Regions from separate parts of the Anaerobacillus sp. 63XJN7_4_ISO-PGPR-S23-413 genome, predicted to be linked through region 1. Evidence: predicted binding sites of a transcription regulator. Region 1 holds the regulator's gene; the other holds the start of a gene.

Region 1 (11,857 bases):
TTTAACGGTTTTTATATGCGTTCAGCAGATGTGACCACCCTAGTACAGTCTGCGGGAGCAGGAACTTATAGTGCAGGAAGTGTGCCAGCGATTGTCGATGCTCCAGGGTTTGTTAACCATGCGGGGTGGACTCTTGCAGTTGTCTATGCAAATACAGCTTTGAATAACCGTAATATGAACCTTTATGTTGGTGCAGATGGTCAAGTAAGTAACGGTAACCCGATTGACGTCCCGATAGCGGGTTTTTTAACTCCACCTAGTGGTGACGTAGAAGCAAGAGTGCTCTTGAGTGCACAAGAGGGTGACGCGAATATTACTGGGGACCAGGCAGAATTTGGGGTAGATGCATTTACGCTAACGAATCTGTCAGGGCCACGTAATCCAGCATTAAATTTCTTTGGTTCACAGATAACGGACGATTCAGGAAACATTGATATTAGTGGTTCTTATGGAGACCGCAATCATATACCAGGTACTCCAGGTACAAACATATTTGCTGGAAGACAGGGATGGGACATCAGTAATGTGGATGCGACCAACTATTTACCTAACAACCAGGCCTCTGCGTTATTTCGATTTAGTTCCACAGGTGATCTTTATATGCCGAATGCGCTAGGCGTCCAGATTGACTTTGGGGAAGCAGATTTAGAATTGGATAAAGAAGTGAGTAAAACAATCTCCTACGCTGGAGACGTTTTAACATACACCGTTACAATAACAAACGATGGCGTGGTAGAAGCTGACAATGCTTTTTTTGAGGATCTTCTTTCTGATGGTTCAGAGTTTATTCCAGATACGGTGAAGATAGACGGCATTACCCAACCAGGTTTTGACCCGGCGGTGGGCTTCCCATTAGATCCAATTCCGGCGGGAGATTCCCGTGTAATTACCTATAAGATACGTGTTGGTAGTAAGTGCTTTATTATTAATGAAGCAACTCTTACGTATAGCTGCGGTAAAGTAGCAACTAGTAATTCAGTGATTACAACAGCTTGTCAGCGGTGTTGCGGGGATGACGGTGGGTGTTGCTGTTAAGGAAGGGTGCTGTATTCATGCTCAGCATCCTTTTTTACGTTCATTAAAATTATAGAGATTTACTACCCTATCGGTGATTGTAAACAAACTGATTGCTAGATAGAAATATTTTTGAGAAACAGAATGAATAAAAGATGGCATTATTCTAAATTTTTTGAAATAATTGGTATTAATTAGCTTTCTATATATTTATGAATAAGGAAAAGGTGGGGGTATCGTATGTTTAGTTTAAAAGTGAATGAAGAGGTCTCCTTAAAGTTACTTCAAATGGAAGATGCGCAAGAGCTATTTGAATTGGTTGACCATTCAAGAGATTATTTAAGGGAGTGGCTTCCCTGGGTGGACAATATGAAAGAAAAAGAGGATTATATGCCAGTGATTGAAATGTGGCTAAAACAGTTTTCTTCACATGATGGATTTCAAGCAGGTATTGTGTACAATGAAAGATTAGCAGGCGTGGTAGGATTCCATGGCATCGATTGGTCTAACAAGAAAACGAGTATTGGCTATTGGCTATCAGATAAGTTCCAGGGTAAGGGGATTATGACAGCTGCCGTTAATGAACTAATTGTCCAGGCATTTGAAGTATACAAATTGAACCGAATTGAAATACAGTGCGGGATAGAGAATAAAAAAAGTCAGGGAATTCCGAGACGTCTTGGTTTTAAACCCGATGGAATCATAAAAGACGCTGAATATTTGTACGATCACTTTCATGACACCATCCTGTATAGTCTTCTCGCGAAAGAATGGAATGAATATCGTGAGAGTTAATAAACGCACAGAATTTAAATTGACTATAGCGTATAGGGGTATGAATGAGGTGTATTAATGGGAAAGTTGTATTTTTATAGCGATCAAGTAAATGAAACACCCGGCAACCGTAGATTAGATGAATTACTGTTTAGTGGGGGAAACAAAAAGATTAGCTACATACCTTCAACGGAGGATAAAGAAAAGCATTATTTTGGAGCTAAAGTGAATTATTATCGAAACTATGGAATCGAGAATATCATGTTTTTCGATTTATACAGTGAATTTGAACCTATGAAAATAGATGAATTATTGAGTTCAGATATAATCCATCTCTCAGCAGGTAATCCGCTAGAATTTAGTAAGGCTCTTAATCATCGGCATATGGATCATGTTCTTTTAGATTTCTATAATCGCGGAGGAATTCTTGTTGGGGTGAGCGGAGGAGCGGTTCAACTCGGTAGATCTACAAAGCTATTTCAGATGTATACAGAAAAAACTAGCGAGGCGGTGCACCAAACTATGGGTCTTGTCGATTTCGAGTTTTTACCTCACTACAATCGCTGGAGTTCAGATTATAAGAGTAAAGTTTGGGAGTACGCTAAGAGAACAGGAACAACTGTTTATGCAGCTAATGACGGCGATGGAATTATTTTTGAAGAGGGTAAACTACAAATGATAGGTGATATAGTAGTGATGAATAGTGAGTTGTAATGGCACTATCTCAGTGAGATATGGTACATCACTACAATTGCTTGTTTTATAGGAGGACTAAAAATGGATGTATTTGAAGAATATCTAGCAAAGATAGAGAACCTGCAGCACCGAGAGCGAACGGAACAAATTTTGACCTGGGTACAAAATGAATTTCCAAACCTGGTGCCGAAAATTGCCTGGAATCAGCCAATGTTTACAGATCACGGAACATTTATTATTGCCTTTAGCGTAGCAAAACATCATTTGGCTGTTGCCCCTGAAAAGACTGGAATTGTTCATTTTTCTGAAGAAATGAAACTTGCTGGTTATGACCACACTAAACAACTAATGCGTATTCCGTGGGGTAATTCAGTTGATTTTTCTTTACTCAAAAAAATGATCGAACTCAATATTCATGATAAGGCAGACTGTTCAACTTTTTGGCGCAAGTGAATAAATAGACGGGACAGGCTTCTATTTGGACCAACCGCTTGGTAGTCGCTATGTGAGATTAACGTTTAAAACTAAATGAGGTTCATATATGGTCAACGGGAACCCTTCTATTTATTTTTGTCCATATTGGCATCATTATGTGACTCATCGGGATAGCGGCTTCTGTTATGAAATTACAGGTAAGTGAAAAAATACACGTGTATAAATTAAGTAATAATAAATTACGGCGTAGGGCAAGTTCCATCAGCGAGCTTGCTCCTTTTTAGTACAAATTAATTCAGTCTGGAAAAATCGAAAAAGGCTAGAAATGCAGTTCATTAAATGATAGGTAAGCTTATCTATATGTCGAAAGATGCAGAGAAAACGTCACGGTTTTCTTTAACATAAGTATGTTATCCATACATGATCCACTTCGAATGATTCATTTTTGATCAGAATACTTGTAATAGTTTGAAAAATACAACCTCATATCTCTAAAATAGAAGATAGTTCAACTAGAAGAGGAGGAAAAAAGACATATGAAATCCAGGAAATGGAAATATGGAATTGCGCTTTTTATTGTAGGGATATTAACTTTCGGTTTCTTACCGTTAACTGGAAGTGCCAAAGGTGATTGCTTTAACACTGATGCGGCGCTAACACCAGAGGAGCAGCGAATGGAAGACGGTGCCCCAATCCCACAGCAAATTATGGATAAGGCGGAGTTTACAGTTTTTGCGGATGAATTTAAGGAGGATTTGTGCAAAGCGAAAAGTGTAAAAAAAGCAGAGAAAGTGATCGAAAAGCATGGTGAGAAGCTGTGGGAGACGGCTGTTGCTCGAGCTCAGGGAGAACGAAATGATTTAGGGGAACTAGATCGTTATGATGATCGCCCGCTTTATTGGACTCGATTACATATGACTGCTGCCCTCAGGCAATGGGAACCTTCATATACAGTAACGGAGAAAAAGCAAGAAGAACTGATGAAGAAACTAGAGTACACGTCAAGGGGAATTACTTCTATTGATTTTCCAAAAGGGAAGAAAGTTAAGCGTATTTTAGTAAGCGGATTTGATCCATACCGTTTAGAACAGGAATTTAGGAGATCAAACCCTTCTGGCGCTGCAGCGCTTCAGATGGATGGGAAAGTCGTTTTGACGGAAGAAGGTCCAGCTTTTATTCAAGCAACGAATTTTCCGGTACGATGGGATGATTTTGATGAAGGAATCGTTGAAGATACTTTTGGACCTTACCTGGTTAATAGTAAAGAGCAGGTGGATCTCATGATGACAATCAGTCAAGGTGGTCCAAAAGCTATGACCATCGAAGGGTTTGCCGGGAGATGGCGCACAGGGGTTGGAAACACTCTTGAAGATCGCTCAGAAGTTATTCCGACAGTGAGCAATTGGCCGATGCCTGAAAAACTACCGGAATTTATTGAAACAACGCTTCCTTACAAGGAAATGATTGCAGCCAATACTGGACCATGGCCGGTAGAAAGAGGCGATGAAGTATGCGAATGGCTCGCACCAGAATATCGTGATAAACCGTATGAGTGCCATGAAGGGGGTCCGACTGAAGGATCAAAAGCTCGTAAAGGAGGAGGCGGAAGCTACTTATCGAATGAAAGTCAGTACCGATCCAATCGCGTGCGAATTGGGATAGGAGCTTATGATATTCCGGGTGGACACCTTCACGTAGCCGCTCAGGAGTACTATCCTGAAGATCCTTCCGTTTATATCACTGATGAGTTCCAAAAGTTCCGTCAGGCGACAGTAGATCAAACAGTTGAATTAGTTATAGCGGCTTCAGAGGCTGCTGAAAAGTAACCGTTTAAGAATTATGTTAGAAGTATACAAAACCGCCCTTTATTTAAATGAAGGGCGGTTTTGTATAGCCTTTAAGAGTTAAAAGTAGGTAGGTGAGGTTGGTTGTAATGTAAAGCTACACCCCTATGCTCTTCAAACTGCGATCATTTACACAGACGGAGGGGTTAATAAATAAAAGAAGAGAAGAAGCTCGTATTGATATAGCCCAGAAAGCTTATATAACATAAAAAAAGAAGCGCACGCAGCGCTTCTAGTGAATGGAGCGAAAGACCCCAATTACTTTACCAAGAATAGAAACGGAATCAAGAATGATCGGTTCCATCGATGAGTTTTCCGGTTGAAGTCGGAAGTAGTTGCTTTCTTTAAAGAATCGTTTAACAGTTGCTTCAGCTTCATCTGTCATCGCGACAACAATATCACCGTTATTTGCAGTTGGTTGTTGCTTCACAATAACCATATCACCGTTATAAATACCAGCTTCGATCATACTATCCCCTTCAATCACTAGAATAAAGGTATGTTCTTCATCCTGTGCAAACTGTTCTGGAAGCGGGAAGTATTCTTCTACATTTTCAATGGCAGTGATCGGTTGACCAGCAGTTACTTTACCAATGACGGGAACGTTTACAGTATGTTGACGAGGAATATCGATCGTTTCATCAAGACCAAGCACTTCGATGGCTCTTGGTTTTGTTGGGTCTCGTCTGATATACCCTTTTTTCTCGAGTCTTGCCAGGTGGCCATGGACAGTGGAGCTTGAAGCAAGTCCAACAGCTTCGCCAATTTCTCTAACGGAGGGTGGATAACCCTTTTGCTTAACTTCGACTTTAATAAAGTCCAGAATGTCCTGCTGACGCTTTGATAGTTTCATAATATCTGGCACCTCGTTCCAATCTATCTATTTGTTAGTAGTATACCAGAATTTTTGTTCGCATACAAACATAAGTTCGAAGAAATTAGTTGACACGAACAGAGGTTCTGATATACTAAAAACAGAACAAATATTCGCATATGGGGTGATTGGGATGAGAAAGCAAGCTGGGGGCTTGTCTGGAGTTGATTTTCTTGTCATTATATCTTTTGTAGCTGTGTTAATTATTGTGTTTCTATCTTTGCGAACAGCTGCAGCTGAGGAGTATGATCGTTATACAACGGTACAATTGGAGCAGGGAGATACTGTTTTAGAAATTGCGGAAGAATACCGTACTGCGCATGAGTTGTCTGATCGGAAGTTCGTCAGTTGGGTTGAAGAAGTGAATAGCATTGATGCAAACCGAATTACAGCAGGAGATACTCTCATCATCCCTGTTGAAGCGAACGCTACCGCACTTGGGGGTAAAGAATAAAGTATGAACGCCGTTATTTATTGTCGGGTAAGCACAAAGAAAGAAGCACAGGAGTCTTCTCTTGCCAGGCAAAAAGAAGAACTACAACGATTTGCATCACAGTCAGGTTTTATTATACAGCGCTTGATTGAAGAAAAGCACAGCGGGTATGACATTGATCGTGATGGCATACTCGAGGTGCTTGACTTATTGAAAGAGGGGCATGTTGAGGCATTGCTCATTCAAGATGAAACAAGACTTGGGAGAGGGAATGCAAAGATCGCTCTTCTACATGCCGTCCATAAATATGGAGGGACGATTTATACAGTGAATCAAAACGGAGAACTTCAATTGTCGGAATCTGATTCGATGGTTCTTGAGATCGTTAGTATCGTTGAAGAATTTCAGCGCAAGCTTCATAATCTGAAAATTAAACGTGGAATGGAGAAGGCGGTTAAAGAAGGCTATCGACCACAGCGAAACCTCAGCCATCAAAATCAAGGTGGGCGTGAGCGGGTGGAAGTTCCAATCGAAGAAATTGTTAATCTTCGAAACCGTGGTCTTACGTTTAATGAGATAGCTGCAACGCTTAAAGGATTTGGACATCACGCTTCGAAAGCAACGGTACATAGACGTTATCAGGAATATGTTGACGAGCAGAACGAGAAGCACTAAACTTGTCTATGTTCAAAACATGCGTTAGCATGTGAGATACAAGTTTCAGTAAAGGAGCTATTTTACATGCCTTTTGAAGATAAACTCCAAAGAATTAACGAGCTATCTCGTAAAGCAAAAGAGTCATCATTAACAGAAGATGAGAAAAAAGAACAGAAAAAGCTACGTAAGGAATATTTAGCAAATTTCCGTTCTTCTTTCAAAAACCAACTTCATTCTATAAAAGTTGTGGATGAAGAAGGCACAGATGTAACACCTGAAAAGCTTAAGGAAAGCAAGAAAAACCGTCGCTTTCTTCAGTAGAAAATAGCCTAATTTTGCGAAAAGCAAAATTAGGCTATTTTTATGGTTGCAATTTTTCAAATATTCGTTATACTGTACTATAACAAGATGTACTAATACAAAACGGAGAGGGCGGATATGATGTTTGTTGTAACTGATTCTGCAGCTGAGTTTTACAAAAATGAAATGGAACTTGGTAACGGTGATTGCTTGAGGTTATTCGTACGCTACGCAGGGAGTGGAGACAGCGGAGGTTTTTCTCTTGGGGTCATGTCTGATAAGCCTTCATATGATGATTATAAGCAAGAAATTGGAGGAGTTACGTACTTCGTTCGACCGGACGATCAATGGTTTGTTGATCGAATGAAGCTTGATTATGATGAGAGATCCGGCGGTGTTCTTTGTGACCTGCCGAGTATGGCATAGCATTCTAAAGACCTGTACTATAACATATATGTTATAGTACAGGTCTTTTTGATTTCGACAAAACTAGTGAAGGCTAGCCTCCATGTATAGACAATCATTTTATGAGAACTCATTTATACTTTCTTTTATATGAGTGGATTCTTGGGGAGGGGGAGTTATATGAGGCATTACGAAATGTACTTCGTTAAGCAGCACATTACAGAACAATATGCTGGTAAGGAGCATCTGTTGTATCAACTTTTCCTCGAAAGGAAGCGGGCCATACAGGCTGATCAGAAAGAGCTTCTAGAAAAACAGGTAGCCTTTATTACAGAGCCTGTGGAAGAAGAAGAACTAAATACCAGTTTGGTCAATGAATTGGGTGGCTTTCGCACGTATGAATATAAAAATGAAGGGCATCGATTGTGTATTAAACAATCTAAAAGTGATGCATCTTTATTTGTAAGAAGTGAGAAGATAAATATATATGCTAGCGGATCAAACGAGGCTGAAACAGTCTTTTTTGAAGTGATACGAAAATTAACTCCTTCGTTCTTTGCGATTGACTTCCAATCCGGTCGATACGGGTGGCTTAACCCGATTAAACAACAGAAACTAGTTTGAATAAACTCCTACTATTTTAATAGACGTTATTGTATAATCATTAAGGGTTGTAGTACACTATTGGAAGAGAAAGAATAAGGAGGAAATCTAGAATGTGGTGGATGTACACGCTTGTGGGCGTGCTAGCGTTGATTGCTGGAGTAGCACTTGGCTTTTTTATTGCCCGCAAATATATGATGGACTATTTAAAGAAGAATCCCCCTATTAATGAAAATATGCTTCGTGTAATGATGATGCAAATGGGGCAAAAACCTTCTCAGAAGAAGATTAATCAGATGATGAAGGCTATGAATAGTCAAATGACAAACAACGATAAATAGCTTATTGAGCACTCTGGTAACAGAGTGCTTTTTGTATGGAGTAATTTTGGTTGACGGGTCTAATTGGTGTGATGGTATGATAGATTAGACTATAAAAAATCAGGAAGTGTTCACATGACAATGAAAAATTTAGTAGTAGCAACAGGTCTTTCGTTCGCGCTTTTAGCCGGATGCCAGGCGGGAGATGACGAGCAAACGTCTAACCAGACAGAGAATCAGTCACAGAATGATGGACAGACGAATAACGGCTCCTCGAATAGTATTGAAAATAATGATGGAAACCAAAACAATAACAAGCAAAATGATAGCAGCAAGAAAGAAGATGAAGAAAGCGATCAAAGCGATGAGGCCAAAAAGGATAAATCAGCAGCGTATCCAACGATGGCTGAAACAGTTGAGAAAAATGGAGAGAATTTAACTGTAACGAATCCAGACAGTATTTATGTTGTGGCAAATAAAGAGCGAAATCTACCTTCAGACTTTGTGCCCCAAAATCTTGTGGAACCGGATGTTTCTTCATACGCACCAAAAGATGATCCTAAAAGGTTAATGGTCAAGGAAGCGGCTACAGCGCTTGAAAAAATGTTTGCCGGTGCAAAGAAAGATGGATTTGAATTAAAAGCTGTCTCTGGCTACCGCTCCTATGAGCGACAGGAAGCTATTTTTGCTTATAATGCTGAACAGCGTGGAGAAGAAGTAGCGAACCAGGTTAGCGCTCAGGCGGGGCAGAGTGAACATCAGACGGGATTAACGATGGATATTAGCACGCCTTCTCTAGGAAGCTCTCTTACCGAAGAATTTGGCAATACGCCAGAAGGTAAGTGGGTAGCAGAGCATGCGCATGAATATGGCTTTGTTGTTCGTTACTTAAAAGGAAAAGAAGATATCACTGGCTATCAGTATGAGCCATGGCACGTTCGGTATGTGGGCAAGGAAGCGGCTTCTGATGTTCATGAAGCGGGCGTTACGCTTGAAGAATTTTTCTCTGAAGAAAAATAGTTATGGAATGTTCATAGTTTGAATAAGATAAATCGTTTACAATAGAGGTTGAAATGGTAACGACATGCACATGATAAGATCATGCATTAGACAGGGAGTAATTTAATGGCAGATTTGAACTTGTTTTTAGCGTTCGGAGCCGGCTTTTTATCGTTCATCTCACCGTGTGTGCTACCGCTTTATCCAGCGTTTATTTCTTATATCACTGGGGTATCCGTTGACGACTTGAAAGAAGAACGAGGAATGATGCAGAAAAGGGCAATTCTTCATACGATCTTCTTTTTAATAGGGTTTTCAATTATTTTCCTCGTATTAGGGATGTCAACATCGCTCGTTGGAAATTTATTTATTCAGTACAAAGAGCTGCTTCGTCAAGTTGGAGCCATTTTGATTGTGGTATTTGGACTTGTAGTAGTAGGTTTTTGGACACCGAACTTTCTAATGAAAGATCGCAGGTTAAAAATTCGAAACCGCCCATCTGGCTTTGTTGGATCGATTTTAATTGGGATGGGTTTTGCGGCAGGTTGGACACCTTGTACAGGGCCGATTTTAGCTGCGGTTATTGCGTTGGGTGTTTCAAACCCTGGAGCTGGCTTCATGTACATGGTAGCTTATACGCTTGGTTTTTCTGTTCCATTTTTCATTCTGTCCTTTTTTATCGGTCGAATGCACTGGATTAAGAAAAATAGCCGGTTCATCATGAAGGCTGGCGGGTACTTAATGATTGTAATGGGAATCTTGCTTTACTTTAACTTTATGACAATGTTTACATCGTTCCTTGTAAATAACCTGTTTGGTGGATTTCAAGGATTTTAATAAAGAAAGGGTGTAGAAGTGTGAAGGGGACAAATGACCTTATACTTAAAACGACGACTACGATTATCGTCTTTATTATTCTAGGATTTTCAATATACTTATTCTTCGCTGGTCATAATGCACCTGGTGGAGGTTTCATCGGAGGACTTATGTCGGCGGGTGCTCTGGTGCTTCTTTATATCTCTTATGGCTTTAAAACCATGAATAAGGTCATCCGCATTGATTTTAAGAACTTTATTCCGATCGGTCTTCTGATTGCTGTTCTCACTGGCGTCGGTTCCTTTCTTTTTGGACAGCCGTTCTTGAGTCAGACAGACGCGTACTTTGAGCTTCCGATTCTCGGTCATTCTCACCTCGCGACAGCAATGTTATTTGACCTAGGTGTTTATTTTACGGTTGTCGGTGTTACGATGACGATTATCCTAAGCATTGCGGCAGATGAAGGCGAAGAAGAACTTTCAAAAGTAAATGGTTAATGTGAAAAGAACGGTTGTGCACCGTTCTTTTTTTCATGCGCTTGTATTTTTTGTCTCTTCCACATACAATGGAAATGATGGGTAGTACGGTATAGGTGAGGGATGAGTATATGCTGATTTTAAGTACAGTTGTTGGAGCTATGATGGCTCTTGCGATGGTAGTAATCAGGTTGAAAGCTTCAAAGAAACCTGCAACAATAAGGAAAATAATACTTCCGCCCTTTTTTATGGCAACTGGTTTTTTGATGTTCGTTGTTCCGGATGCAAGGGTTCCGTGGTACGAAGCGATTGAAGCGCTATCAGTTGGAGCGGCTTTTTCGTTGTTATTGATTCGGACGTCTAAGTTTGAAATTAAAGATGATCAAATTTATTTAACACGTTCAAAAGCTTTTGCGTTTATTTTGATCGGCTTACTTCTAGTAAGAATCGTTTTTAAACTAATCATTGGCGAGTCAATTCCTGTGCTTCAAACAAGCTCGCTTTTCTTCGTATTAGCATTTGGTATGATCGTTCCATGGAGAATTTCGATGTATTATCAATTTAAGAAAACGGAACGAAGCCGAGGACACAGTGGTCGACTTCATCAAACATTACTTTAAAAAAACTCGTTTAGCATCTGCTAAACGAGTTTTTTTATTGAAGCAAATGATGATAGGGGCTCATATCAATTCGCTTTTCATTTAATTTTTTCACGAGCCATTTGTGATCTCGTTTTGGAGTAGCGATAATATACCCTCGAATTATTAAGTCTTGAGACATATCTTTCGCTTTTTCTTTTAACGCAAGCTCGCCAATTGTTCCTGCAATCTTATACTTAGCAATATCTCGAAACAATTCAGGCACAGGGGCGACTAGTTCGTCTAATAACTTTTTTTGATCACTGCTCCACATATGCTTCGTTTGTTCAATGTAGTGCTCTTGCCAGTCAAGAGTTGACTTGCCATCTTCTTTTGGAAGGCGCTTGAGAAACTTCCGAAACATAAAGAATCCACCAATTGCAATTAGTGAAATTAAGATCACTGTCCATCCAACGATAAACCATTGAAACCATCCTGCCAACGCACTCACCTCATGGCATCATAATATAAACTGTATGAATACGGTCACATTATACGCCGAAAGCGCTTTTTAATCAAGAGGGTAGGGGAGTTACGTTTCTATCGTAGACGATGATGAAGGTGTGAAGTTGA
Region 2 (11,857 bases), 1.6 Mb from region 1:
GAATCAAAGCCATAAACGGTATCGATATTACAATTGATAAAGGTGAATTTGTCTACATAGTAGGACCAAGTGGCGCCGGTAAGTCAACATTTATGAGAATGATGTATCGGGAAGAAAAGCCTACAAGTGGAAAAATCGTAATTAATGGAAAAGATGTTGGCAAATTGAAGAGTAAGTACATCCCTAAGCTACGTCGCGAAATCGGCGTTGTTTTTCAGGACTTTAAACTTTTGCCAAGATTAACCGTTTATGAGAACGTCGCTTTTGCTCTTGAAGTCATCGAGGAAAGTAAAGCAAATACGCGCAAGCGAGTCATGGAAACGCTAAGTCTCGTTAATTTGAAAAACAAAGCAAGGTTCTTACCAGACGAACTTTCAGGTGGGGAACAGCAGAGGGTTTCAATAGCAAGAGCGATCGTCAATAACCCTCACATTCTGCTAACAGATGAGCCTACCGGGAATCTGGATCCAGAAACTGCATGGGGCATTATGGATTTACTAGATCAAATCAACAATCGCGGTACAACTGTTATTATGGCAACCCATAATAAGGATATTGTGAATACATTCAGAAAACGTGTTATTGCAATTGATGGCGGTATAGTTACCCGTGATGAAGCAAGAGGTGAGTACGGGTATGAAAATTAAAACGTTTGGTCGCCACGGAAAAGAAGGTTTCAAAAATCTTGGTCGAAATGGCTGGATGACCTTCGCTTCGATTTCTGCGGTTACCGTTACACTACTTTTAGTCGGCGTTTGTCTCGCATTGCTTCTTAATTTAAATGCTTTTGGTGATCAGCTTGAAAGTGATGTTGAAATCAGCGCATTTATTGATTTAACGGCTCAGCAAGAACAGCAAGATGAACTTAAGTCTAGGATCGAGAACATTTCTGAAGTGGAATCTGTTACTTATCAATCTAAAGAAGAAGGATTGGATAATTTAATTGATAACCTTGGGGATGAAGGTGAAGTGTTCGAGTCATTAAGAGAAGAAAATCCTTTAAGTGACGCATTCCTGGTCAAAACCAAAGATCCTAAGAATGTAACGGCAGTGGCTGAAGAGATTAAGCAGCTAGAAAATGTACAAGATGTTGAGTTTGCAGAAGATACGGTGAACAGACTTTTTAAAGTTCTTGAGATCGCACGAAATGTTGGACTGGCCCTTGTGGTTGGATTACTATTTACAGCCATGTTCCTCATTTCTAATACTATTAAACTAACAATTGTTGCCAGAAGTCATGAAATTGAAATTATGAAGCTAGTGGGAGCAACGAACTGGTTCATTCGATGGCCATTCCTAGTAGAGGGTATCCTAATTGGAATTTTCGGCTCGATTATCCCAATTGGAATTCTAATCTACGGCTATTACTATTTAATTGAATTAATAGCAAATCGTTTCCCAACTTTATTCATCGATTTACTACCGGTAACACCGTTTGTTTACCAGCTATCAGGGTTGTTAATTATCCTCGGTGTGATTATCGGAGTATGGGGAAGTCTTACATCAATGCGTAAATTCTTAAAAGTTTAAAATGAAAATTAAGAGATAAATAGATTCATCTATTTTGGGGGAGGAACAAAGATTGAAGCGTAAAATATTAGCAACGGCTCTAACATTGACTCTAGGTTTAAGCGGACTAACAACTGCAGCACTTCCACAAACGACTGAAGCCGCAAATCTTGATGATCAACTTAATAATGTCAAAGAAAAGCAGTCTTCAAACCAGGAAGAGCTTGAGCAAAAGGAATCTGAACTTGCGGACGTGAAAGCAGAGCAAGAAGATGTTCGAGCAGAAATTGAACAGTTAAACAAAGAAGTAGCTGAAACGGATGAGAAGATTTCAGTGAAAGAGAAGGAAATTAAAGATACAAATGCTGAAATTGATCAGTTGAAAGAAGAAATTAGCGCTTTAGAAGACCGTATTGCTGAGCGTGATAAGTTATTGAAAGATCGCATTCGCTCTATGCAACAAAACGGTGGCGGAACAGTTGATTACATGGAAGTTTTACTTGGTGCTACTGATTTTGGTGATCTAGTAGAACGCGTTCTTGCTCTTAATACAATCGCTGATCAAGACAAAAAGATTCTTGAAGAGCATAAAGCGGACAAGCAGGCAGTAGAAGAAAAGAAAACTCAAGTAGAAGAGAAACTTGCCTCTCTTGAAGAGAATAAAGCAGAGCTTGAAGATCTTAAAAAAGAGCTTGATTCTAAAAAAGCTCAAAAAGATAAGCTAATGAAGTCCCTTGAAGAAGAAGAAGGCGATCTTCATAATCATATGATGGACTTAAATGAAACTGCTGAACTTCTAGCAGCTCAAGAAAAAGCAGTAAAGCAAGAGATTAAGCGTGCTGAAGAAGCAGCTCGTAAAGCTGAAGAAGAGCGTAAAGCCGCAGCTAAAGCGGCAAAAGAAAAAGCTGAAGCTGAAGCACAAGCGAAAAAGGAAGCAGCGGCAAGCTCAAGCAAGTCTAGCAGTTCAAATAGTTCAAGCAGTTCAAATTCAGCACCGGCGCCAACTCCTGAGCCAGCACCAGCGCCTTCTAGTAACGCAACATTCATTAAGCCTGCTGCTGGTCCAATTACATCTGGATTAGGCCGCCGCTGGGGAACGTTCCACGCAGGAATTGATATTGCTCAAGGTGGTCAAAACCCAGTATCAGCTGCTGCAGATGGAACAGTATTAAGATCTTATCATTCAGATTCATATGGTAATGTAGTATTCTTGACGCATAGTATCAATGGTCAAATGTACACAACAGTGTATGCTCATTTGCAAAATCGCGCAGTTTCTACAGGTCAGTCAGTAAGTCAGGGAACTTACCTTGGTACAATGGGGAATACTGGTCATTCAACTGGACAACATTTACACTTTGAAATTCACAAAGGTTCATGGAACTCTAGTAAGTCAAATGCTGTTGACCCAATGAATTACATTCGATAATTAGATGAGCCTCGCTTCAATGGGCTTTCCCCCTCACAATTTGAGATGGAAACATAATGAAAACAACTGAATCATATAGTACAATAAGATGAAAAGGCATCGCATCGTTATGATGGGGTGCCTTTTCCTTCAAATTAGAAGAGGTGAGTACAATGAAGATACAGGGGAAAGTTGTCGCTTTACTTGTCGTGATCGCCCTCGTAATCGGTTCAGGTGGTACATACGCGGCCTTCACTTTATTACAGGACGAGCCTGAAGGGAGCACTCAATCTTTAACTCTTGGTTCCGGTAATGAAATAGAGACAGAAGAGCTAACGAAAATTAACAAAGCTTATGAATTAATCCAGGATCGCTATGTAAATGATGTCGATCAAAAAGAGTTGTTAGATGGAGCTATTAAAGGAATGGTAGATACTCTTGAAGATCCCTACTCAGTCTATATGGACCCTAAAACAGCCGAGCAATTTAGCCAATCACTTGGTTCTTCCTTTGAGGGAATCGGGGCGGAAGTGAATATGACTGAGGGAAGAGTAACGATAGTGTCACCTTATAAAGATTCACCTGCTGAGAAAGCAGGCCTCCGTCCGAATGATAAAATCATGACGATCGACGGTGAAAGCACAGAAGGACTTGATTTGTATGATGCCGTATTAAAGATTCGTGGGGAGAAAGGCACGGTTGTCACGCTCGGCGTTCAACGCCCAGGCGCTTCAGAGACTATGAAGGTAGAAGTGACTCGTGATGAGATTCCTATCGAAACGGTCCGTGCAAGTACGGTAGAAGAAAACGGAAAAACAATCGGTGTCTTGCAAATCACTTCATTCTCAGAGGATACAGCTAAAAGCTTCTCAGAAGAGTTGACTAAATTAGAAAAACAGGACATTGATGGTTTGGTACTTGACGTTCGTAATAATCCAGGAGGCCTGTTAAATGTTGTTTCGGATATGGCGGAAGAACTGATTCCTAATGACAAACCTTACGTTCAAATTGAAGATCGTGAAGGAGAGAAGCAGCGTTCTGTTTCTACTCTTGAAGAGAAAAAAGATTATCCTGTCGTAGGACTTATTGATCGTGGGAGTGCTTCTGCTGCAGAAATTCTTGCCGGAGCGCTTAAAGAAGCAGGCGATTATGATTTGGTCGGTGAAACGTCATTTGGTAAAGGAACGGTTCAATCAACGCTAGACCTTGGAGATGGCAGTAATATTAAACTGACAATGTTTAAATGGTTAACACCAGATGGCAACTGGATTCATAAAGAAGGAATTGAGCCAACGGTTGAAGCAAAGCAGCCTGATTACTTCTATGTAAATCCATTATCTACTGAAAAGACGTTAGAATTTGATCAGAACAGCGAGCAAGTAGAGTCTGCGCAAATCATGCTCAAAGGCCTTGGTTTTGAACCGGGACGCAAAGACGGTTATTTTAGTGATAAAACAGTTACAGCAGTAAAAGCTTTCCAACGTTCGAATGTTATAAATATTACTGGGAAAATAGATGAAAAAACTGCGCAGAAACTTCAGGAAAAAATTATTGATTCCATTCGCAATCCTGATAACGATGTGCAGCTTAAGACAGCGGTGGAGCTCCTTGCTAAATAATTTCAAGAAGGAAATGAACTGTTGATGTCGAAGCTATTCCGCAGGAAATCCTGCGGAATTTTTTTCGACCATGATAAGCACGTTGAACAAGTAGAAGACATTTTCAAAATGAGGTAAACTAGATTGGTTGTCTCATGATTATTTGGCAATGTTAGGGTATTTTCGATAATTCTCTCATGACAGAGCGGAACATTCATATAACATAGCCAGTCATTTAGTAACTGCTAACAAGCATGGAGGAATATAAAATGGACACTTTTGGCCTTTCAATACTTAAGGGAATTATTAGTTTTTTCCTTCATCCCCTCACGTATATTACGATTATTGGAGCATTTATGCTCGGCCTTTCACGAGTAAAACGTGATAGAAGAGATTTTCACACAAGAGTACATGATGTTTTGGACGATGTTCCATTTGCTATCATACCTGGATTATTGATTGGAGCCGCTTTTCTGATACTTAATCTTTTGCTTGGTTTAACGATTCCTTTCAGTACCACCGTAGCAATGAGTCTCGGAGCATTTTTGCTTTTAGTAACAGGACAAATTCGTTTTTTATCACCTGCTTTTGTGTTCATCTTACCTACACTAGCAACGTTTTTTTATACTCCAATCGATCTCGGTAACGATACTCTCAATACGATGCAAGAGGGGATCGGGAATGCATCGCCGATTGCGCTCGCTATTTTAGTTGGCTTTCTAGTATTCATGGAAGGGTTATTCATTACGATGAATGCCGGGAAACAGACGTCACCAAGACTCGTAGAAAGTAAACGTGGAAAGTTAGTGGGGGCCCATGAAGTCCAAAGACTATGGCTTTTACCACTATTCCTCTTCCTTCCAGTCGGTCAGGTTGAATCATTTACATGGTGGCCTCTTCTTGATTTTGGTGCTGGCACCTATGCCTTTATCTTATTGCCATATCCAATTGGCTTTCGAAAGCTTATACACCATGCATTACCCCTTCCAGAGATGAAGAGTAATGGTAGGCAGGTTGCTCTTCTCGGGGGAGCGACGGTCTTAATTGGTCTAATGAGTTACTTTTTGAGTAATAAATGGATTGCATTAGTTGCAATCATTCTAGTGATTCTTGGACGAGCTGGTATTTTACTTCTTCATCGAGGTAAAAATAAGCCTGCCTATTTCAATGAACGAAATAAAGGACTTGTTATTCTCGGAATTCTCCCTGGCTCACCTGCAGATCAAATGAACTTACAAGTTGGCGAAGTCATTTCTAAGGTGAATGGGCTACCTTTAGGAAAAGGTGTGGATTTTTATACGGCTCTTCAACGTAATGCCGCTTTTTGTAAAATGGAAGTGCTTGATGTTAATGGAGAAGTTAGGTTTGAGCAAAAAGCGCTTTATAATAATACTCATCATGAGCTTGGTTTGCTATTTGTAAAAGAAAATCGTTTTGAGGAGCAAGAGGAAGCACAATAATAAACGAATCGTTAGAAGAAGGCTGAGGCTTTCTTCTTTTTTGTTATGCTATTTTTCGTTAAATAGCAAAAGTTATGTTTCTCTTTGTCACTTATAGAATTAAACCTATTTCAACAATAAAGTTGTACTTGTTTCTATGCCATTTAGTTATAGGTTCTATTCAAGAAATATATGGAAGTTAGAAAACCGTTTCATCCCTTGGATGATTGCGTTTACAGTGTTTTTCTATGTCTTGTATGTTAGCAAAACGCTTGCTACACTTTGATCATTCTTAACGTAAAGGAGCATGTCGCAATGACTGGAGAAAAGCAGTTGCAGCAACAATTAATGGATCTTAATGAAAGAGAAATGAAGTTGCTTCAAAAGTTTGAAATAGAGCGTGAGACAATTATGAATCAAATGCACGGTAGCGCGTCTGTCGTTACAAGAGCTCCAATTTCCGAAATCGTAGAAACCCTTGAACGTTCTCAAGTGGCGATGGGGCCGCTTTACCTGACAGATCTACTAGAGAAGCATTATAGAATCACTATTTCAAAGTCATCCCTTTTTAATATCCTTGAAATGCTCGCAGAGTCAAAAGATTATCCTATTACTCGGATTAGTGAAAAAGGATTTAAATATAGTAAATAAGCTATAAAGGGTTGAATTTTGTCATTTGTTACTAACAACACAGATTTACTCGATTAGGGTATAAATCTAGAACCCAGTGTATTAGCAGAGCCATTAAGAAAGTAAAGGTGATTAGAATGGACAATGTATTCGAAGATACAAATATGAAGTCTACCAATGAGTCAAGAACGGCTAAAGCAACCGTAGTCAATCCGACTCATACAAATATTCATGGAACATTATTTGGGGGTCAACTGATGGCCTTCATTGATGACGTTGCTCTTATTTCAGCAACTCGTCATTCAAGAAGACCCTGTGTAACAGCATCAACTGATTCAGTGGATTTTCTTCATCCGATTAATCAAGGAGACATTGTTTGTCTTGAATCCATGGTGACGTGGACACACAAAACATCAATGGAGGTTTTTGTTAAAGCAATTGCAGAGAAAATGTTCACTGGTGAACGTCACGTATGTGCGACTGCGCTGTTAACATTTGTAGCCCTTGATGAAGAAGGAAATCCAGTTGAGGTACCAGGTGTTTACCCTGAAACAGAAGAGGAGAAATTCTTGAATGAAACAGCTGTTGAACGAAAAGAGATTCGTAAAGGTCGCAAAGGTGAAAGTAGAAAGCTAGCTCGTGAATTTGGAACTCCAAAGCCCTGGGATGCAGCTCAGTTTACTACATTGTAAAGTCGTTTCTTATCCTATGTGATAAGAAACGACTTTACAATGATGAGTTTTCTTTTCTGATCATAGCATTCTCTCCCTAACTTGTTGTAAGATGGGGGGGAGAAGTTGTGATTAGAGAGGGGAACTTACCAGTATGCAAGGAATATTAATTGCTTTATTCGTTCCGGCAATTATCATGGTCGTGTTTACGCGAGTTACATATAATACTTACGTTAGTTTCGGGTTAACGATTTTATTTATGTGGGCTGTGTTTGGTGGAATCGATCATCCGATACATTTGATTGTCTTAACGATTTTGTCAGCGCTTGTTGGATTTTATTTTTCAATGAAAACACAAAAACAAAATAAGAAAAAAATGAAGTAGCGCCTATTTTAAAAAGAATAGGCGCTTCTTTTTCGTCCAATACTGGTAAATGAAGAGACACATTAGGCAAATAATATAGAGAAATAGAATGAGTAGGCCTGAAATCGACTGATGGAATAGCTGTAATAGAATACTAACTAACGTAAAAAAGTAAAGAATGCCAAGAAGATTTTTTAATGTGGTTTCAGTGAAAGAATCTGTCATTCCTGCTCCGATTCTAGCTCCAATGATCGCTCCAATCACTAAGAGAATGGCAAGGGTGATCGGAATGGTAACCGTTTGAATATATGAGAAGAAACCGGTCAATACAATGAAGAAGATGGAAGTTAAAGATGTACCCACTGCAAGTCGTGGCGGAAGACGTAGTACATGAATTAATAGTGGTACCATGACAAAACCGCCCCCCACTCCAAGAGTAGAAGAAATAAATCCGCCTAGTAAGCCGATTAAAATTGTTCGAAGAGGGGAAACAGAAATAGAAACATTTTCTTCATCTATAGTTTGTCCTTTGGAAAGCATGGATATGGAAAAGTATGCGAGAAGAACGATATATAAGATTGAGATAACTGGACCATCGATTTTGCTCTCTTCCAAATATAAGACAAGTGGTTTAGCAACCTGTGTTCCGATCATGCCACTAATCGATAGAAAAAGAGTCACTTTCCATAGAATTCTTTTACTTTGAATATACTTCAAAGATCCAGAAATCGAAGTGCTCATGCTATAAAGAAGGCTAATGGTGATTGCTGTTGCAGGTGAATAACCAAGTAACAAAAGAATAGGTGTGAGGAGAAATCCCCCGCCTACGCCAAAAAATCCTGAGACAGCACCGATTGAGAGGCCAAGTGGTAAAGCCCATAAAAGCAGCAATGTTAAAACTCCTTTGTAGTAAAACTTAGTACTGCGTGAATTCCGCTACACTGTGAATCAACCTTTAACAGCATACAATAGTTTTGTATGAAGAGAAAGATAACCTTGAAAATAAAATGCGAATATCAGTTCGCTTTAATTGAAGTTTAAACCATATTCTGTGATATAATAAGTGACATGGATGATAGGAACGGAGGCGAAGATGGTGGAAAAAAAGTTCGAGTTGGTATCTGATTATGAGCCTCAAGGCGACCAGCCTGAAGCCATTAAGAAACTTGTACAAGGTGTTCATAATAATGAACGCCATCAAACGTTGCTCGGCGCAACAGGAACTGGTAAAACGTTCACAATGTCTAACGTGATACAAGAGGTGAATAAACCGACCCTCATTATTGCGCACAATAAAACGCTTGCTGGTCAATTATATAGTGAATTTAAGGAGTACTTTCCGCATAACGCTGTGGAATATTTTGTAAGCTATTATGATTATTATCAACCAGAAGCGTACATACCTCAATCGGATACATTCATCGAAAAAGATGCAAGTATTAATGACGAAATAGATAAACTACGACATTCTGCAACATCAAGTTTGTTTGAGCGTAATGACGTCATTATTGTAGCAAGTGTTTCTTGTATTTATGGTCTTGGTAATCCAGAGGAATACAGAAGTCTAGTACTTTCAATTCGAAAAGGAATGGAAAAAGATCGTGATCAACTGTTGCGCGATATGGTCGATATTCAATATTCCCGGAATGATATTAATTTCACACGTGGTACGTTCCGCGTTAGAGGAGACGTTGTGGAAATTTTCCCTGTCTCACGAGATGAACACTGTATTCGCGTCGAATTTTTTGGAGATGAAATTGATCGAATTACTGAAGTGAATTCCCTAACAGGTGAAATTCTTGGAGAAAGAGAGCACGTGGCTATATTCCCGGCTTCACACTTCGTTACCCGTGAAGAAAAGTTAAAAATCGCGATACAGCGAATTGAAGCTGAGCTTGAAGAGAGACTGAAGATTTTAAATGAAGAAGGCAAACTTCTTGAAGCTCAGCGTCTTGAACAGCGAACGAGATACGATATTGAAATGATGGCTGAAATGGGCTTTTGTTCAGGAATTGAAAACTATTCTAGACATTTGACACTAAGAGAAGCAGGAGCAACGCCATATACATTAATGGACTACTTTCCAGATGATTTCTTAATTATGGTTGATGAATCTCACGTTACGCTTCCCCAAGTAAGAGGAATGTACAATGGAGACCAGGCAAGAAAAGGTGTGCTAGTGGATCATGGCTTCCGCTTACCATCAGCAAAAGACAATCGCCCTCTTCGCTTTGAAGAATTTGAAGAGAAGGCTCATCAATTTGTTTATGTATCTGCAACGCCAGGGACCTATGAAGAAGAGCATTCAACCAAAGTCGTCGAACAAATTATTCGCCCAACCGGTCTTCTTGATCCGACGATTGAAATTCGTCCAATCGAAGGTCAGATTGATGACCTATTAGATGAAATCAATCAGCGGTCTGCACGTAATGAACGGGTACTTGTGACGACGCTCACGAAAAAGATGTCAGAGGATTTAACGGATTATTTGCTTGAAATGGGGGTAAAGGTACGATACCTTCACTCTGAAATAAAGACTCTCGAAAGAATTGAAATTATTCGTGATCTCCGATTAGGTGTATTTGATGTTCTTGTTGGTATTAACCTTCTAAGGGAAGGTCTCGATATCCCAGAAGTATCTCTTGTTACAATTTTAGATGCAGATAAGGAAGGGTTCTTACGATCTGAGCGTTCTTTAATTCAAACAATAGGACGTGCTGCTCGAAATTCAGGTGGCCATGTTATCTTGTATGCTGATAAAATCACCAATTCAATGGAAGTGGCAATGAATGAAACGAGTCGTAGAAGAGAAATTCAACAAGAATACAACGAAAAATACGGCATTACGCCTACAACAATTCAAAAGAAAGTGCGTGAAGGTATAAGAGCAACGGTTGCAGCTGAAGATGGAGAAGAATACAAGATTCCTAAGCAAGGTAAGATGACGAAGCAAGAGCGTGCTAAAGTGATTGAAAATGTGGAAACTGAAATGAAGGAAGCTGCACGAGAACTGAATTTCGAACGTGCTGCAGAACTTCGTGACCTACTATTAGAGCTTAAAGCGGAAGGATGACGAACAGATGGCAAACGATGAGATCGTCGTCAAAGGGGCCAGAGCCCATAATTTAAAAAATATAGATGTATCGATCCCAAGAGATAAGCTTGTTGTTGTAACAGGCTTGTCAGGATCAGGGAAATCATCTCTAGCATTTGATACGATTTATGCAGAAGGACAGAGACGGTATGTTGAATCGTTATCAGCATATGCAAGACAATTCCTTGGACAGATGGATAAGCCGGATGTAGATGCTATTGAAGGTCTGTCTCCCGCCATTTCCATTGATCAAAAGACAACAAGTCGTAACCCTCGTTCAACGGTTGGAACGGTAACCGAGATTTATGACTACCTCCGTCTTCTATTTGCAAGAATCGGACGTCCTGTTTGTCCACGTCATGGCGTAGAAATTACGTCACAGACGATCGAGCAAATGGTTGATCGGATACTGACTTATGAAGAGCGAACTAAGCTCCAAATTCTATCCCCAGTCGTTTCAGGTCGTAAAGGTGAGCATGTGAAAGTATTAGAAGATATTAAGAAGCAAGGCTATGTTCGCGTACGAGTAGATGGAGAGATGTTGGAAGTTGCGGATGAGATCTCGCTAGAAAAAAACAAGAAACATTCCATTGAAGTTGTGATTGATCGTATTGTAGTGAAAGAAGGCGTTCAATCAAGATTAGCAGATTCACTTGAAACCGCCCTTAATCTTGGTGGTGGCCAGGTGATCGTAGATGTGATGGGGCAGGAAGAGCTTCTTTTCAATCAACATCATTCCTGTCCGTACTGTGGTTTTTCAATCGGGGAATTGGAGCCGAGATTATTTTCTTTTAACAGTCCATTTGGTGCTTGCCCTTCTTGTGACGGCTTAGGACTGAAACTTGAAGTGGATCTTGACCTAGTCATACCGGATTGGGACAAATCCCTTCGAGAACATGCCATTGCACCTTGGGAGCCGGTAAGTTCCAATTACTACCCGCAGCTACTTCAAAGTGTTTGTAATCATTTTGGAATTGATATGGATACCCCAGTAGACAAAATTCCTAGAGCACAGCTCGATAAAGTGCTTTATGGTAGCGATGGGGAAAAAGTTTACTTCCGTTATGAAAATGATTTTGGGCAGGTTCGTGAAAATAACGTTCCTTTTGAAGGAGTTATTCCAAACGTTGAACGACGCTATCGT

The links. Region 1 encodes LexA, which represses DNA repair genes until DNA is damaged. Its sites were predicted from a motif close to CGAACATATGTTCG; they were not measured.
Region 2: a site for LexA is predicted at 8,630-8,643, ahead of uvrB (excinuclease ABC subunit UvrB). Genes of this name have one in related genera too.

Annotation. Positions count from the first base shown of each region.
Region 1 covers NZ_CM149688.1:1,896,801-1,908,657, forward strand. Annotated here, with positions in the region: gene AC0VYO_RS10210 (DUF11 domain-containing protein) at 1-1,035, shown strand, start outside; gene AC0VYO_RS10215 (GNAT family N-acetyltransferase) at 1,255-1,809, shown strand; gene AC0VYO_RS10220 (Type 1 glutamine amidotransferase-like domain-containing protein) at 1,867-2,502, shown strand; gene AC0VYO_RS10225 (iron chaperone) at 2,566-2,937, shown strand; gene AC0VYO_RS10230 (hypothetical protein) at 3,456-4,745, shown strand; gene lexA (transcriptional repressor LexA) at 4,996-5,619, opposite strand; gene yneA (cell division suppressor protein YneA) at 5,771-6,091, shown strand; gene AC0VYO_RS10245 (YneB family resolvase-like protein) at 6,095-6,745, shown strand; gene AC0VYO_RS10250 (DUF896 domain-containing protein) at 6,812-7,048, shown strand; gene AC0VYO_RS10255 (HesB/YadR/YfhF family protein) at 7,166-7,453, shown strand; gene sirA (sporulation inhibitor of replication protein SirA) at 7,613-8,056, shown strand; gene AC0VYO_RS10265 (YneF family protein) at 8,149-8,376, shown strand; gene AC0VYO_RS10270 (M15 family metallopeptidase) at 8,491-9,375, shown strand; gene AC0VYO_RS10275 (cytochrome c biogenesis protein CcdA) at 9,481-10,191, shown strand; gene AC0VYO_RS10280 (Na(+)/H(+) antiporter subunit B) at 10,212-10,667, shown strand; gene AC0VYO_RS10285 (CcdC family protein) at 10,778-11,266, shown strand; gene AC0VYO_RS10290 (DUF2621 domain-containing protein) at 11,301-11,726, opposite strand; gene AC0VYO_RS10295 (DUF4183 domain-containing protein) at 11,817-11,857, opposite strand, start outside.
Region 2 covers NZ_CM149688.1:3,536,773-3,548,629, reverse strand. Annotated here, with positions in the region: gene ftsE (cell division ATP-binding protein FtsE) at 1-647, shown strand, start outside; gene ftsX (permease-like cell division protein FtsX) at 637-1,530, shown strand; gene AC0VYO_RS18620 (murein hydrolase activator EnvC family protein) at 1,583-2,938, shown strand; gene AC0VYO_RS18615 (S41 family peptidase) at 3,097-4,536, shown strand; gene AC0VYO_RS18610 (PDZ domain-containing protein) at 4,785-5,975, shown strand; gene AC0VYO_RS18605 (hypothetical protein) at 6,270-6,605, shown strand; gene AC0VYO_RS18600 (acyl-CoA thioesterase) at 6,722-7,276, shown strand; gene AC0VYO_RS18595 (DUF2198 family protein) at 7,410-7,640, shown strand; gene AC0VYO_RS18590 (sulfite exporter TauE/SafE family protein) at 7,644-8,510, opposite strand; gene uvrB (excinuclease ABC subunit UvrB) at 8,716-10,692, shown strand; gene uvrA (excinuclease ABC subunit UvrA) at 10,700-11,857, shown strand, end outside.